DNA from 2 places in the Streptomyces sp. NBC_01012 genome. Region 1 is predicted to be linked to the other one. Evidence: riboswitches for the same ligand, from Rfam matches in the RefSeq annotation. Region 1 holds a riboswitch; the other holds the start of a gene.

Region 1 (6,192 bases):
TGAGGTCCTCACCGTCACCGGGATCGTTCGTGAGGTGCCCGCCGGAGTGACCCAGAATCTGCTGCGGATCGCCCAGGAGGCGTTGACCAACGCCGCTCGGCACGCGCCCGGGGGAGAAGTCCGGGTGGAGCTGAGGTTCGCGTCCGCATCGACCACACTGAGGATCCGTAACGGCGCCGCAACCCGTGCGGTGAACGCGGGCGTCGGCAGCGGGATGGGGCTGATCGGAATGCGTGAACGTGTCGCCCTGCTGGGCGGAAGCGTCAGCGCGCGCCCCCTCACCGAGGGACCGGACGAGGGCGGCTGGCAGGTGGAGGCAGTGATACCGGGATGAGTGAACCGACCCAGAGTGCCCAGCGGTTGAGGGTGGTCGTCGCCGACGATCAGGCCGCCGTCCGGGAGCCGCTCGCCGCGGTCCTCGGACTGTCCGAGGGCATCGATGTCGTCGCGACCGCGGCCGATGGCGGCGAGGTGCTGACGGCTGCTGCCGCCGGGCCGGTGGACGTGGTGCTGATGGACCTGAGGATGCCCGTGATGGACGGGATCGAAGCGACCCGCCGGCTGAGCGAGGAGTATCCGGAGGTGGCGGTGGTCGTGTTGACCACCTTCGCCGACGACGACTCGATCCTGGGTGCCCTGGGCGCGGGGGCTCGTGGTTATCTGACGAAGAACGCGGGACGCCAGGACATCACCCGGGCGATCCGGGCCGCAGGTGCGGGGCAGTCCGTGCTCGACCGCGAGGTCCAGGACCGGTTGCTCGCCACCGTCAGGACCAAGGCGCCCGTCGGGGGACGGGCTCTGCCGGGCAACCTCACACCCCGCGAACGTGAGGTGCTCGCGCTGATCGGCCAGGGCATGCCCAACCGGGGGATCGCCGAGAAGCTCTTCATCAGTGAGGCCACGGTCAAGACCCACATCAACAACCTGTTCGCCAAGGCGGGGATCCGGGACCGGGCCGACGCCGTCCGCCGCGCCATCGAAGCAGGACTGGCCTGACGGCGCGGCCGACGCCGCAGGGCCGTGCGGGCCCGGCGACGGGCGGTGCCCGTCCTCACTCGTCGAGGGCCAGCGTCATGCGGTCGAGGTCAGCGAGGAGCTCGGCCAGACGCCCGGCGGGGACGGCGCGGATCATGCGGGCCTCGACGGCGTAGACCGCCGACTGTGCCGCCTTCAGCCGGAGCCTGCCCTCATCGGTGAGATGCGTGGGGCGGGCGCGGCCGGTGGCCACGGTGTCGGGGCGGGCGACCAGGCCGTCGTCCTGCAGACCGCGCAGGACGGTGTTGGCCGACTGCCGGGTGACGAAGGTGGCCCGGGCCAGCTCGGCGTTGGACAGGCCCGGGCGGGCCGCGAGGACCTCCAGACAGGAGTACTGCGGAACGGTCAGGTCGTGACCGCGCAGCACCAGGTCCATAGCGCCTCGCAGAGCGGCATGCGCGCGCTTGAGCCGGTAGCCCACGTGATCGGTCACGTCCTCGGCGGGGTGCGGCGGTTCGATCGGCGGCGTGTCATCCATGTCAGTATTTTGACATAGGCCGGAGCGCCTTCTACGCTCTGTTATGTCAAAGCCCTGACATCGAAGTCCTGGCGTCAGGTCTTCGCGTCAATTCGAGGAGGAACCATGTCCGCCGCCATCGACGGTCCCGACTTCATCGCTCTGCAGGTCCGTGACCTGGAGGCTGCCGCCATGTTCTGCGAGAAGAACCTCGGCCTGCGCCGTGCCGCCGTCTCGCCCCCCGGTGCGGTCGTCTTCGACACCAAGCCCGTGGCGCTGGCCGTGCGTGACCCGCTTCCCGGCACCGACCTGGATGCAGGCCGCCCCGGCCTCGGTGTCGCTCTCTGGTTCCCCACCCCTGACACCCAGGCTCTGCACGACCAGCTCATCGCCAACGACGTCGAGATCCTCACGCCTGTCACCGACAGCCCCTTCGGCCCGATGTTCTCCTTCACCGGTCCCGAGGGCTATGTCCTGACCGTCCACCAGGGCGGCTGACGTGGCCGCGGTCTCCTTCGCCCCGGCCGGTCCGTTCTCCCTCGCCGCCTCCATCCGGTTCCTGGAGGGCTTCACCCCCGCCTCCTACGAGCACACGGCCGAGGCGGTTCTCCGGCTGGCCTTCGTCTCCGACGACGGACGCACCGTGGTCGGAGCCGCGGTCCGGCAGGAGGAGACCACGGACGGCGCCCCCGGCACCCCCGGCCTCGTCCACGCGGAGTGCACCGTCCGTGCCGACGGCCGGACCACCCGGCCCACCGCGGGCTCCGTGGCAGGCCGGGCCGCCGGCGCCCAGATCGCCCGCATCCTCTCCCTCGACGTCGATGCCACCGACTTCCCCGCCCTCGCCGACAAGGACGAGGTCGTCGCCGGTCTCCAGGCCGAGTTCCCGGGACTGCGGCCCGTCCTGTTCCACTCGCCCTACGAGGCCGCCGCCTGGACGATCATCGGCAACCGCATCCGAGAGACCCAGGCCGCAGCCATCAAGGCCCGTCTCGCGCACGAGCACGGCCGGCCCGTCGACGTGGCGGGCCGACGGCTGCACGCCTTTCCCGCCCCCGCCGTGCTGCGCACCCTCGACCACGTCCCCGGTCTCACCGGCCTCAAGATCGGGCGCCTGCACGCACTGGCCGAAGCCACCCTGGACGGGCGCCTCGACGCCGCGGTCCTGCGCGCACAGCCCGCCGAGTCCGCCCTCAGCGACCTGAGACAGCTGCCCGGCATCGGACCGTTCTCCGCCGAGCTCATCCTCATCCGTGGCGCGGGACACCCCGATGTCTTCCCCACCGTGGAGCCCCGCCTCCACCGGGCCATGGCAGCCGCGTACGGCCTCGACGCCTCCACCGCGGACAGCAGCCCCCGACGGCTCGCGGCGCTGGCCGAAGCCTGGCGCCCCTACCGCAGTTGGGTCGCCCTCCTCATGCGTGCCCACGCCGGGAACCGGCCGTGAGAGATCGGTGGCGCCGGAATCCCAGCTGATGCGCTGCGGCCTCCACGGTCTGCGCCAGCAGGACGGCGATCGTCATCGGCCCGACGCCACCAGGAACCGGAGTGATCAACCGGGCACGGGTGCGGGCCGTGTCGAAGTCCACGTCGCCCACATTGCCCGCGTTGTATCCGGCGTCGACCACCACCGCGCCCGGCTTGATGTCCTCGCCCCGGATCAGCCGAGGACGCCCCACGGCGGCGACCACGACGTCCGCCTCCCGGACGGCCTCCGACAGGTCGGCCGTGCGGGAGTGGCAGTACGTCACCGTCGCGTCCTCGGCGAGCAGGAGCATCCCGGCCGGCTTGCCGAGAATCGCGCTACGGCCCACCACGACGGCGTGCTTGCCCGACAGTTCGACGTCGTAGGCCTTCAGCAGCCGCATGATTCCGCCCGGGGTGCACGACACGAAGCCGGGCAGCGCGAAGCTCATCGCGGCGAACGAGCGCATCGTGACGCCGTCGACGTCCTTCTCCGGGGCGATGGCCTCGAACGCCGCTCGCTCGTCGATGTGCGGACCGCAGGGATGCTGGAGCAGGATGCCGTGCACATCCGGATCACCGGACAGATCCGAGAGCGTGTCGACGAGCTCGGCGGTCGTGGTGGCGGCGGGCAGAGCGATGTGCCGTGACCGGATGCCCGCCTTCGCGCAACGGGCCTGCTTCATACGGACGTACGTGGCCGACGCGGGGTCCTCGCCCACCAGCACCGTGGCCAGACAGGGGCCGGTCCCCGAACTCCGTGAGATCTCCGCCGCTTCGGCCGCGGCCTTCTCGATGATGCGCCGGGCGAGGCCGGTGCCGTCCATGAGCTGGGCTGTTCGAGTCGTGGACATGATGCCCTCCAGGCGTGGCTGACTGCTCGCCCAGGCGCACGGCAACGACATCTCGTCAGACCGCTCCCCGGTGGTGCTCCACCTCAGCGCCAGTCACGGCCTGTACCCCAGCCTACTGGGCGAAGCCCTGCACCTCGGCGTACTTCGCGACTCCGCCGGTCACCGGGCGCCCGGCACGGATGTCCTCCGCCGCGCCCACCGCCGCCCCCAGCGCCGCCCGGTAGAGCAGCGAGCCGAGGCTGACACGGCGTACGCCCAGGGCGCCGAGTTCCGCCACGCCCGGGCCCGAAGGCGAGTACAGGATGTTCAGCGGTACGTCGAGGAACCGCACCAGGGCGGAGATCCCCGCCGGGTCGGACAGACCGGGGACGAAGACGCCGTCGGCGCCGGCCCGGATGTAGGCGTCGAGCCGGGCCGTGGTCTCGTCCTGCTGGGTGCGCAGCCAGTGGGTGTCCGTGCGGGCGTTGACGAAGAGGTCGGGCACGGCCGCCTTGACCGCCGCGATCTTGGCCGCGTGCACCGGGACGGGGCTGAGCGTTCCATCGCCCCTGCCGTCCTCCAGATTGATGCCCACAGCACCGGCGGCGGCCAGCCGGACGGCCAGCTCCGCCACCTTCGCCGGGTCGTCGCTGAAACCGCCCTCGGCGTCCACGGACAGCAGGAACCCCCGATGGCCCAGGAGCTGTGCCAGCCGAAGAGTCTCCTCCTCGGCCACCCCCGCACCGTCGGGCAGCCCGGCCGCGGCGGCCACGCCCAGGCTGGTCGTCCCGATCGCGGGAAAGCCCCGTGCGGCGAGGGCCGCGGCGGACGCGTGGTCCCAGGCATTGGGCAGCAGCAACGGCGTCCCGGTGTGGTGCAGTGCGTGGAAACTGGTCATGGCGCCAGGCTAGGACCCGCATGGTTCGGCGCCGGCCGAACCATGCGGGCGGGAATCCTCGGCGTGGGTCAGGGCTGCCAGGTGAACGTCGCCACCGCACCCGCCGGAAGCGTGTACGTCAGCGAACGGCCGTCGTCCGTGAGGGAGAACTCCTGATCGGACGTGCCCGTGTTCACGGCGTACAGGACGCGTTCGCCGTCCGGATTCTGGAAGGCGACGTTCTGGATCGTGCCGTCGGCCGTGGAGCCGATCCGGTCCGCGCCGACGTCCACGAACTTCGACAGATGTCCGAGGGTGTAGTACTCGGCGTTGGGTGTGACGTCGCCGCCCGCGATCTCCACCACACCGTTGCAGCGGGTCGAGCAGTTGCCCTGGTGGGGGCCGCCGTTCTGGTCGAGGGCCAGATTCCAGTCGACGACCGTCTCACCGCCCGAGCGCATGTTCCGCACGACCAGGTTCTCGGCGTGCCACCGCAGGGTGTCCTCGAAGGTGTTCGCGGTGTTCTCGGAGTCGGAACCCGAGCACTCCGTGAAGAAGACGCGCTTTCCCGCGTCGCGGACCTGCTGCTGCGCCTCGGGGGTGCCTCCGTAGCAGTGGAAGGCCGCGCCGATCAGACGGTTCATCCCGGACGTCCTGCTGAAGACGTCCAGCGGATAGTCGGGGTGGTCCCAGTTGTGGTCGTAGGCCAGGAGGTTGGTGTCCAGATCGTTCTCCGTGAGGGTCTCGTCCAGGACCTTCAGGAAGTCCGCCTGCTCGGACGAGGTCATCGCCATGGAGGGATAGGTCGCCTCGAACTCGGGCTCGTTCTGGGCGGTGAGGTCGGTGAGCTCGATCCCCTCCGCTCCGTACGCCTCGACGGCCTTGACCAGGTAGTCGGCGTAGTCCTGGTAGTGGGCGGGGTCGAGCTTGCCGCCCTTGAGATCGTTGCCGGTCTTCATCCAGGCAGGGGCGGACCAGGGTGTCCCCATGAACCGGATCGAGGAGTTGACCGCCTGGGCCTGCTTGATCACCGGGATGGTCTCCTGCCTGTCCCGGTCGATGGAGAAGGCCCCTGGGGTGTCCTCGTACGTCGTGAAGCCAGGTTCGGCGTTGAAATCACTGCTGCCGAGCGGCTGGCGCAGATAGTTCAGGCCGATGCCGTCCCCTTCCCGGGAGAAGAGCGACCTGAGCAGGGAGTCCCTGGTGTCCGAGGGAAGCTGCTGGATCAGATGGGCCGACGCCTCCGTCACGGAGGCACCCGCGCCGGTGAACTTCTGTCCGGTGTCCCCGGCGTCGATCCTGATGTCCGTCGACTGCGGGCTGCCGGTGAAGGCGGCGGTGCCGTCGTCCTTGAGCTTGCTGGTGCCGTCCGGCGTGGTGATCCAGACATGGGCCGCATCGTCGGCGGCCACACCGGGGGGTGTGCTGTGGGCGCCGTAGGCGATGCCCGTGCAGGTGAGGGTCAGAACGGCCGCCGCGACGGCGGTCCTCGTGGCTCTCGCCCGGGCGCGACTGTGTGCGGGTGC
Region 2 (6,192 bases), 5.2 Mb from region 1:
CGTTGTGGCGGCGTACGGAGAGGAGTTCGGCACGCAGTACCTGTGCCGCGTCCGACCCTGCACCAGCCGGGCCCATCCGCGCCAGACATTCCGCGACCCGGACTCTGACATGACGGTTCTTCTCCCATGCGGTCAGCAGCACGGGCACGGCCTCGCCCGTGCGCCCCGAGATCTCCCAGAGGGCGATCGCGGCGTCGACCCGGAGCCAGAGCTCGTCGTGCGCCAGCAGGGCCCGCAGCCTCGGCGTCACCGCCGCGGCCCGGCTCCCGAGACCGCCCAGCGCGCTCACCGCCGTCCGGCAGTCGTTCACCTGCTCGGTCCGCATCCCCTCGGCGAGCACCGGCAGCACCGTGGCCGCGTCGCCCGTGACCGCCCACAGGGCCTGGGCCGCCTCCGTGGCCTCCGCCGTCCCCGGCCGCAGGATCAGCCGCCGCAGCTCGGGAACGGCACAGTGGGCGGCAGGCCCGAACGACCCCAGCGCCCGCAGGGCGGCCGTACGCAGCCACTCGCCCCGGTACTCGGGCGCCCCCCGCAGCACCCGCAGCACCTCGGGAGCGGCCTCACCCGCGCGCAGCGCCGTCAGCCCGGCGAGCAGCGGGCTCGCCCGGTCGAACGCGCCCTCGTCCAGGCCGACCTCGCCGAGCCTGCGCCGGAGCGTCCCCGCGAGCGGGGCCGCCGCGTCACCGAGGCAGCGGATCGCGAACCCCACGTCGTGCGGCACCTCGGGGCGCTCCAGGGCCGCCGCCAGCGCGGGCAGCGCCCTGGGATCGCCCAGCCTGGTCAGCGCCTTCACCGCCGAGCCCAGGCCCGGCGGCCCGCTCGGCCACTCCTTGACCCACGACCCGGGGTCCGACTCCACCCGCCAGGCCAGCGCGTCGGCCGCCGGGGCCGCCAGGTCGAACAGCTCCTCCAGCACCTGCGCCGCGGCCTCGGCGAGCCGGGGCTCAGGATCGGCGAGCTGTGCGCCGACCAGCCGCACCAGGCCCTCGTAGGAACCGCGCCAGGACCGCATCAGGCCGCCGCTCAGCCGCACGGCGTCGATGCGCTGCCAGGGGTCGGGGCTGCACAGCTGGTCGGCCAGCAGCGCCGTACGCTCCTCCACCCGGTCGTCGAGGCCGGCGTGCAGCGTCCGCAGCAGGTCGGCGGCCCACGGGGTGCCGCGGCCGGCGGACTCGTCGGCCGCCAGCTCCCGCAGCCTGCCCACCGGCGCCGGCGACGCGGCCCGACCCGTCCCCGCACCGTCACCACCGGGCGCGTGCGCGGCGGGCGGCTCCGGCCTGCCGGTCCGGGAGCGCAGCTCCCGCAGCAGGCCCGACACCACCCGTACGACATCACCGGGCAGCGCGTCCGGGGCGCAGCGGGCCAGCTGCGCGAGGGCCGCCAGCCGCAGGCCCGGCGGATACGCCTCGGCGGCCAGCCTGCTCAGCCAGTCGGCCGCCCGGTCCGCCAGCGGCCGGTGGCGGAGGGCGATCCGGCCCGCCGCCTCGACCAGTGCGAGCCGCACCTCGTCGTCGGCCTCCACCGGCAGCCGCTCCCGCAGCAGTGCGAGCACCCTGCCCGGCCTGCCGTGCAGGCTGGCCAGGGCCAGCGGCGCGGCGAGCCGTACGCCCGGGTCCTCGTCGGCGACCAGCTCGAAGAAGACCGCGGAACCGGCGGACACGGCGGCCGCGGCCATCGCGTAGTTCGCCACGCCCTCGATCTCGTCCTCGTCCAGCTCGCTCTCGTCGTCCTCGTCCAGATCGATGCCGCCGATGCTGGTGAGCAGCTCGACGATGCCGCCCCGGTCGCGTATCCCAGGATCCACGGCCAGCTCGAAGAGGAACGGTATGCAGGCGAGCGTGCACGCGTACACATCGCCCTGGTGGTGCACCGCGCCGTACATCCCGTCGAGCGCGCTCTCCCGCTCCGCCGGATCGGCGGACGCGAGTCCGTACAGAAGCCCCGGCACATCGCCGGCCGGGCCGTAGGCATGCTCCATCGAGGCCCAGTCGACCTCGTCGATCCCCGTGAACACGCCACACCCTCCCCGTGTTTCGGCCCGACCGGCGCATGAGGGTGGGTCGGGCTCGTCTCCGCGCGGCCACAACCGTGCCCGCGAAGCAGTGTCTGCGCAGAGTGTGCACCACGGCCACGACAATCCACCCGCCACATGCGGCCTTTCCTCGCCGTGGACGCGATGGCTGTGACCGGGCTGTGCGGGCCCTGTATTCTCCGCCCGGCTCAGGCCCCGGGCAGGGGGCGCGCCTGTCCGGGATCGGTCAGCGGGGCGAGCAGATCTCCGTGCCGCTCGAGCCGTGCGGCCATGTCACCGGCGAGGAAGCGAAGGTCGTCCGGTGTTGCGCACGCCTCGACCTCGTCCCAGGTGACGGGTGCGGAGACGGCCGGACCGCTCTTCGCCCGCAGGGTGTACGGGGCCGCGGTGGTCTTCGCGGCGGCGTTCTGGCTGAAATCCACGAACACCTTCCCGGGGCGCAGCGAGCGCGTCATCCGGTGGACGGCCAGCTCGGGCAGCGCCTCCTGGGCCTGGACGGCCAGCCCCTTCGCATAGGCCGTCACCTCATCGGACGGGGTGGGCTCCAGGGGGACGAGGAGATGCAGCCCCTTGGATCCCGAGGTCTTGCCGTACGAGGACAGCCCGTCGGCCGCCAGCCGCTCCCGCAGCCACAGGGCGACCGCACAGCAGTCCACGACGCTCGCGGGCGGCCCCGGGTCCAGGTCGAACACCATCCGGTCGGCCACGGCCGGGGAGTCCTGCCGCCACTGGTGGGTGTGGAACTCCACCACCAGATTCGCCGCCCACATCAGCGACGGGAGGTCCTGGACGAGCACCTGCCGGGCGTCGGGATCGTCGCTGCGGGGGACCGGGGCCGTGCGCACCCAGTCGGGTGTACCGGGCGGCGGATTCTTGGTGAAGAAGCGCAGCCCCTCCGGGCCGTCCGGGTACCGCAGGAAGGACAGCGGGCGGTCGCGCAGATGCGGCAGCATCACGCCCGCCGCCGTGGCCGCGTAGTAGTGCAGCACCTCGCCCTTGGTCGTACCGGTGGCCGGATACAGCACCTTGTCGAGATTGCTGAGCGCCAGGCGCCGCCCCTCCACCTCTGTGATCGGCGTCATACGATAAGAATCACACGAAATCGCATCATTGCGGCTGTGGCGGGCGTAAGGGGTGAACGGTGAGGTCCATCTGGAACGGCTCGATCTCGTTCGGACTGGTCAGCATTCCGGTCAAGCTCATGAACGCCACCGAGAACCACTCGATCTCCTTCCGGCAGATCCACACCGAGGACGGTGGCCGGATCCGCTACCGCAAGGTCTGCGAGCTGGACGAGGAGGAGGTGCCCGCCTCCGAGACGGTCAAGGCGTACGAGGACGCCGACGGCACGGTGATCCCCGTGACCGACGAGGACCTGGCCTCGCTGCCGCTCCCCACCGCCAAGACGATCGAGATCGAGGGGTTCGTGCCGGCCTCCGCGATCGACCCCCTTCAGCTGGATTCGGCGTACTACCTCTCGGCCAACGGCGTGCCGGCCGCCAAGCCGTACGCCCTGCTGCGTGAGGCGCTCAGACGCAGCGGAAAGGTCGCCGTCGCGAAGTACGCGCTGCGGGGGCGGGAGCGGCTCGGCATGCTGCGGGTGGCCGACGACGTGATCGCGATGCACGGCCTGCTGTGGCCGGACGAGATCCGGGCCCCCGAGGGCGTCGCCCCCGAAGCCGGGGTCAAGGTCCGCGACGCGGAGCTGGACCTGGCGGACGCGCTGATGAACACACTCGGCGACGCCGACATGGACGCGCTCCACGACGACTACCGCGAGGCGGTCGAGGAACTGGTCGCGGCGAAGGCGGCCGGCGAACCGGTGGCGGAGGAGGAGGCCGAGGAGCCCGAGGGCAAGGTGATCGACCTGATGGCGGCGCTGGAGAGCAGCGTGCGGGCGGCGAAGGAGTCCCACGGCGGGCACGGGGGAGAGGTCGCCGACGTCCACCCCATCGGGAAGAAGAAGGCCGGGGCATCGGCGAAGAAGGCGGCACAGGACAAGGCCGCACCGGACAAGGCCGCGCAGAAGAAGGCGCCCACCGAGAAGACCGCCGCGAAGAAGGCCCCCGCCGGGAAGGCCGCGCAATCGGCTCCCGCGAAGAGGACGGCGGCCAAAAGGGCCGCGCCCGAGAAGGCCGAAACCAAGAAGCCCGCGGCGAAGAAGACCGCTGCGAAAAAGCCCGCGGCGAAGAAGACCGGGGCGAAGAAGAGCTCCGGGGGCACACGGAAGCGCACCTCGGCCTGATGTGTGCCGCGCGCCCCCGGGCGTGCCCGGTGTCGCAACCGGCCGCCCCGCAGTAGGGTGCGGACTGCCGCGACTGGCGCGTACCCCGCACGGGGTGCTCCGTGGAAACGACCACGAGGGAGCGGCACTCCCCGGGCGCGCCCGGGGCGTCATCGCCGGAGGGCCGTCCGCCTGGGCATTCCGGGTCCATGTCGCCCGCGTGCGACCGACCCGGGAGGAAACCCGTGGCCGTACAGCCGATCGATGCAGGCCGTCCCGCTCCGACCCGTACCGCTCCGAACCGCCCCGCCCTCGCGGCGGCCGATCCGGAGCTCGCCGCCCTGGTGGACGCCGAGGAGCGGCTCCAGGCGGACACCCTGCGCCTGATCCCCAGTGAGAACTACGTCTCCGCCGCCGTGCTCGAGGCATCGGGCACCGTCCTGCAGAACAAGTACTCCGAGGGCTACCCCGGCAAGCGCTACTACGAGGGCCAGCAGGTCATCGACCAGGTGGAGACCCTCGCCGTCGAGCGGGCCAAGGCGCTGTTCCGGATGGACCACGCCAATGTCCAGCCCTACTCCGGGTCCCCGGCCAACCTCGCCGTCTATCTGGCGTTCCTGGAGCCCGGAGACAGCGTCCTCGGGATGGCGCTGCCGATGGGCGGACACCTCACCCACGGCTGGGGTGTCTCGGCCACCGGCACATGGTTCCGGGGCCTGCGATACGGAGTGCGGCGCGACACCGGGCGCGTCGACCTCGACGAGGTGCGCGACCTGGCACGGGCCGAGCGGCCCAAGCTGATCTTCTGCGGCGGCACCGCCGTGCCCCGGACGATCGACTTCGAGGGGTTCGCCGAGATCGCGCGTGAGGTCGGCGCGGTGCTGGTGGCCGATGTCGCCCATATCGCGGGACTGATCGCCGGCGGCGCGCACCCCTCGCCCGCCCCCCACGCCGACGTGGTGTCCACCACCACCCACAAGACCCTGCGCGGACCGCGTGGCGCGATGCTGCTGACCACGGCCGAGCACGCCAAGACCATCGACCGCGCCGTGTTCCCCGGTCTCCAGGGCGGCCCGCACAACCAGACCACCGCCGCCATCGCGGTGGCGCTCAAGGAGGCGGCGGAGCCCGACTTCGCCGCGTACGCCCACCAGGTCGTCGCCAACGCCCGTGCGCTGGGCGATGAGCTGGCGGCACGTGGCTTCGACCTCGTCTCCGGCGGTACGGACAACCATCTGCTGCTGGCCGACCTCACGAGCAAGGGTGTCTCCGGGAAGATCGCGGCGAAGGCCCTCGACCGGGCCGGGATCGTCGTCAACCACAACACCGTCCCCTACGACCCCCGTAAGCCCTTCGACCCGTCCGGGATCCGTATCGGCACCCCCGCCCTGACTTCGAGGGGCATCGGGGCCGCCGAGATGGGGACGGTCGCACAGTGGATCGGTCTTGTGGTCGATGCCGCTCGTACAGGTGATGAATCGACCGTTTCCAAGGTCAGGGAAGAAGTGCGGACCATGATGGAGGCGTATCCGGCGCCGGGACTCCTGCCGGCCTGACCGGGAAGCCGGAGCGGCCCGCGATGCCGGAGCAGCCCGGGGCACACAGGGTCCGGACCGCTCCGGAACGCCGGGCTCCCGACCCCGCGCGCCCGCTCTGCGCCCTGTGCGGGAGCCGGACCGCCGTACAGGCTGGGAGAGCAAGGATGGCCGGGGGTGCGAACAGAGGGGGCACGATGCAGGATCTCAAGGTCACGTCATGGCAGCTCTTCGGGCACGACCGGCTCTATGTGAATCTGCCGGACGGCACCGCGATCGGATGGGCGGACAGGGGCAGCGGCACGATCACGGTCCTGCACCCGCGCTACCGCGACGCGGTGACCGACGCACTCGCACGCCAGGTCCCCGACCTGCCGGCCCTCGTCGACGCGGAGGCCCCG

The links. A riboswitch is a leader RNA that binds a small molecule or an ion and turns the genes downstream of it on or off. The one in region 1 is predicted to bind ZMP and ZTP.
Region 2: linked by a shared signal. The riboswitch ahead of glyA (serine hydroxymethyltransferase) and the one ahead of OG623_RS33910 (bifunctional 5,10-methylenetetrahydrofolate dehydrogenase/5,10-methenyltetrahydrofolate cyclohydrolase) in region 1 are both predicted to bind ZMP and ZTP.

The regions. Positions count from the first base shown of each region.
Region 1 is NZ_CP108688.1:7,595,914-7,602,105, forward strand. Features, by position in the region: gene OG623_RS33885 (sensor histidine kinase) at 1-334, shown strand, start outside; gene OG623_RS33890 (response regulator) at 331-996, shown strand; gene OG623_RS33895 (MarR family winged helix-turn-helix transcriptional regulator) at 1,052-1,513, opposite strand; gene OG623_RS33900 (VOC family protein) at 1,619-1,990, shown strand; gene OG623_RS33905 (DNA-3-methyladenine glycosylase family protein) at 1,992-2,939, shown strand; gene OG623_RS33910 (bifunctional 5,10-methylenetetrahydrofolate dehydrogenase/5,10-methenyltetrahydrofolate cyclohydrolase) at 2,908-3,810, opposite strand; ZMP/ZTP riboswitch at 3,832-3,917, opposite strand; gene OG623_RS33915 (isocitrate lyase/phosphoenolpyruvate mutase family protein) at 3,923-4,687, opposite strand; partial or broken gene OG623_RS33920 (glycoside hydrolase family 30 protein) at 4,765-6,192, opposite strand, start outside.
Region 2 is NZ_CP108688.1:2,397,592-2,403,783, reverse strand. Features, by position in the region: gene OG623_RS10430 (PBS lyase) at 1-2,014, opposite strand, end outside; gene ligD (non-homologous end-joining DNA ligase) at 2,221-3,114, opposite strand; gene OG623_RS10420 (Ku protein) at 3,174-4,277, shown strand; ZMP/ZTP riboswitch at 4,337-4,461, shown strand; gene glyA (serine hydroxymethyltransferase) at 4,502-5,812, shown strand; gene OG623_RS10410 (NERD domain-containing protein) at 5,989-6,192, shown strand, end outside.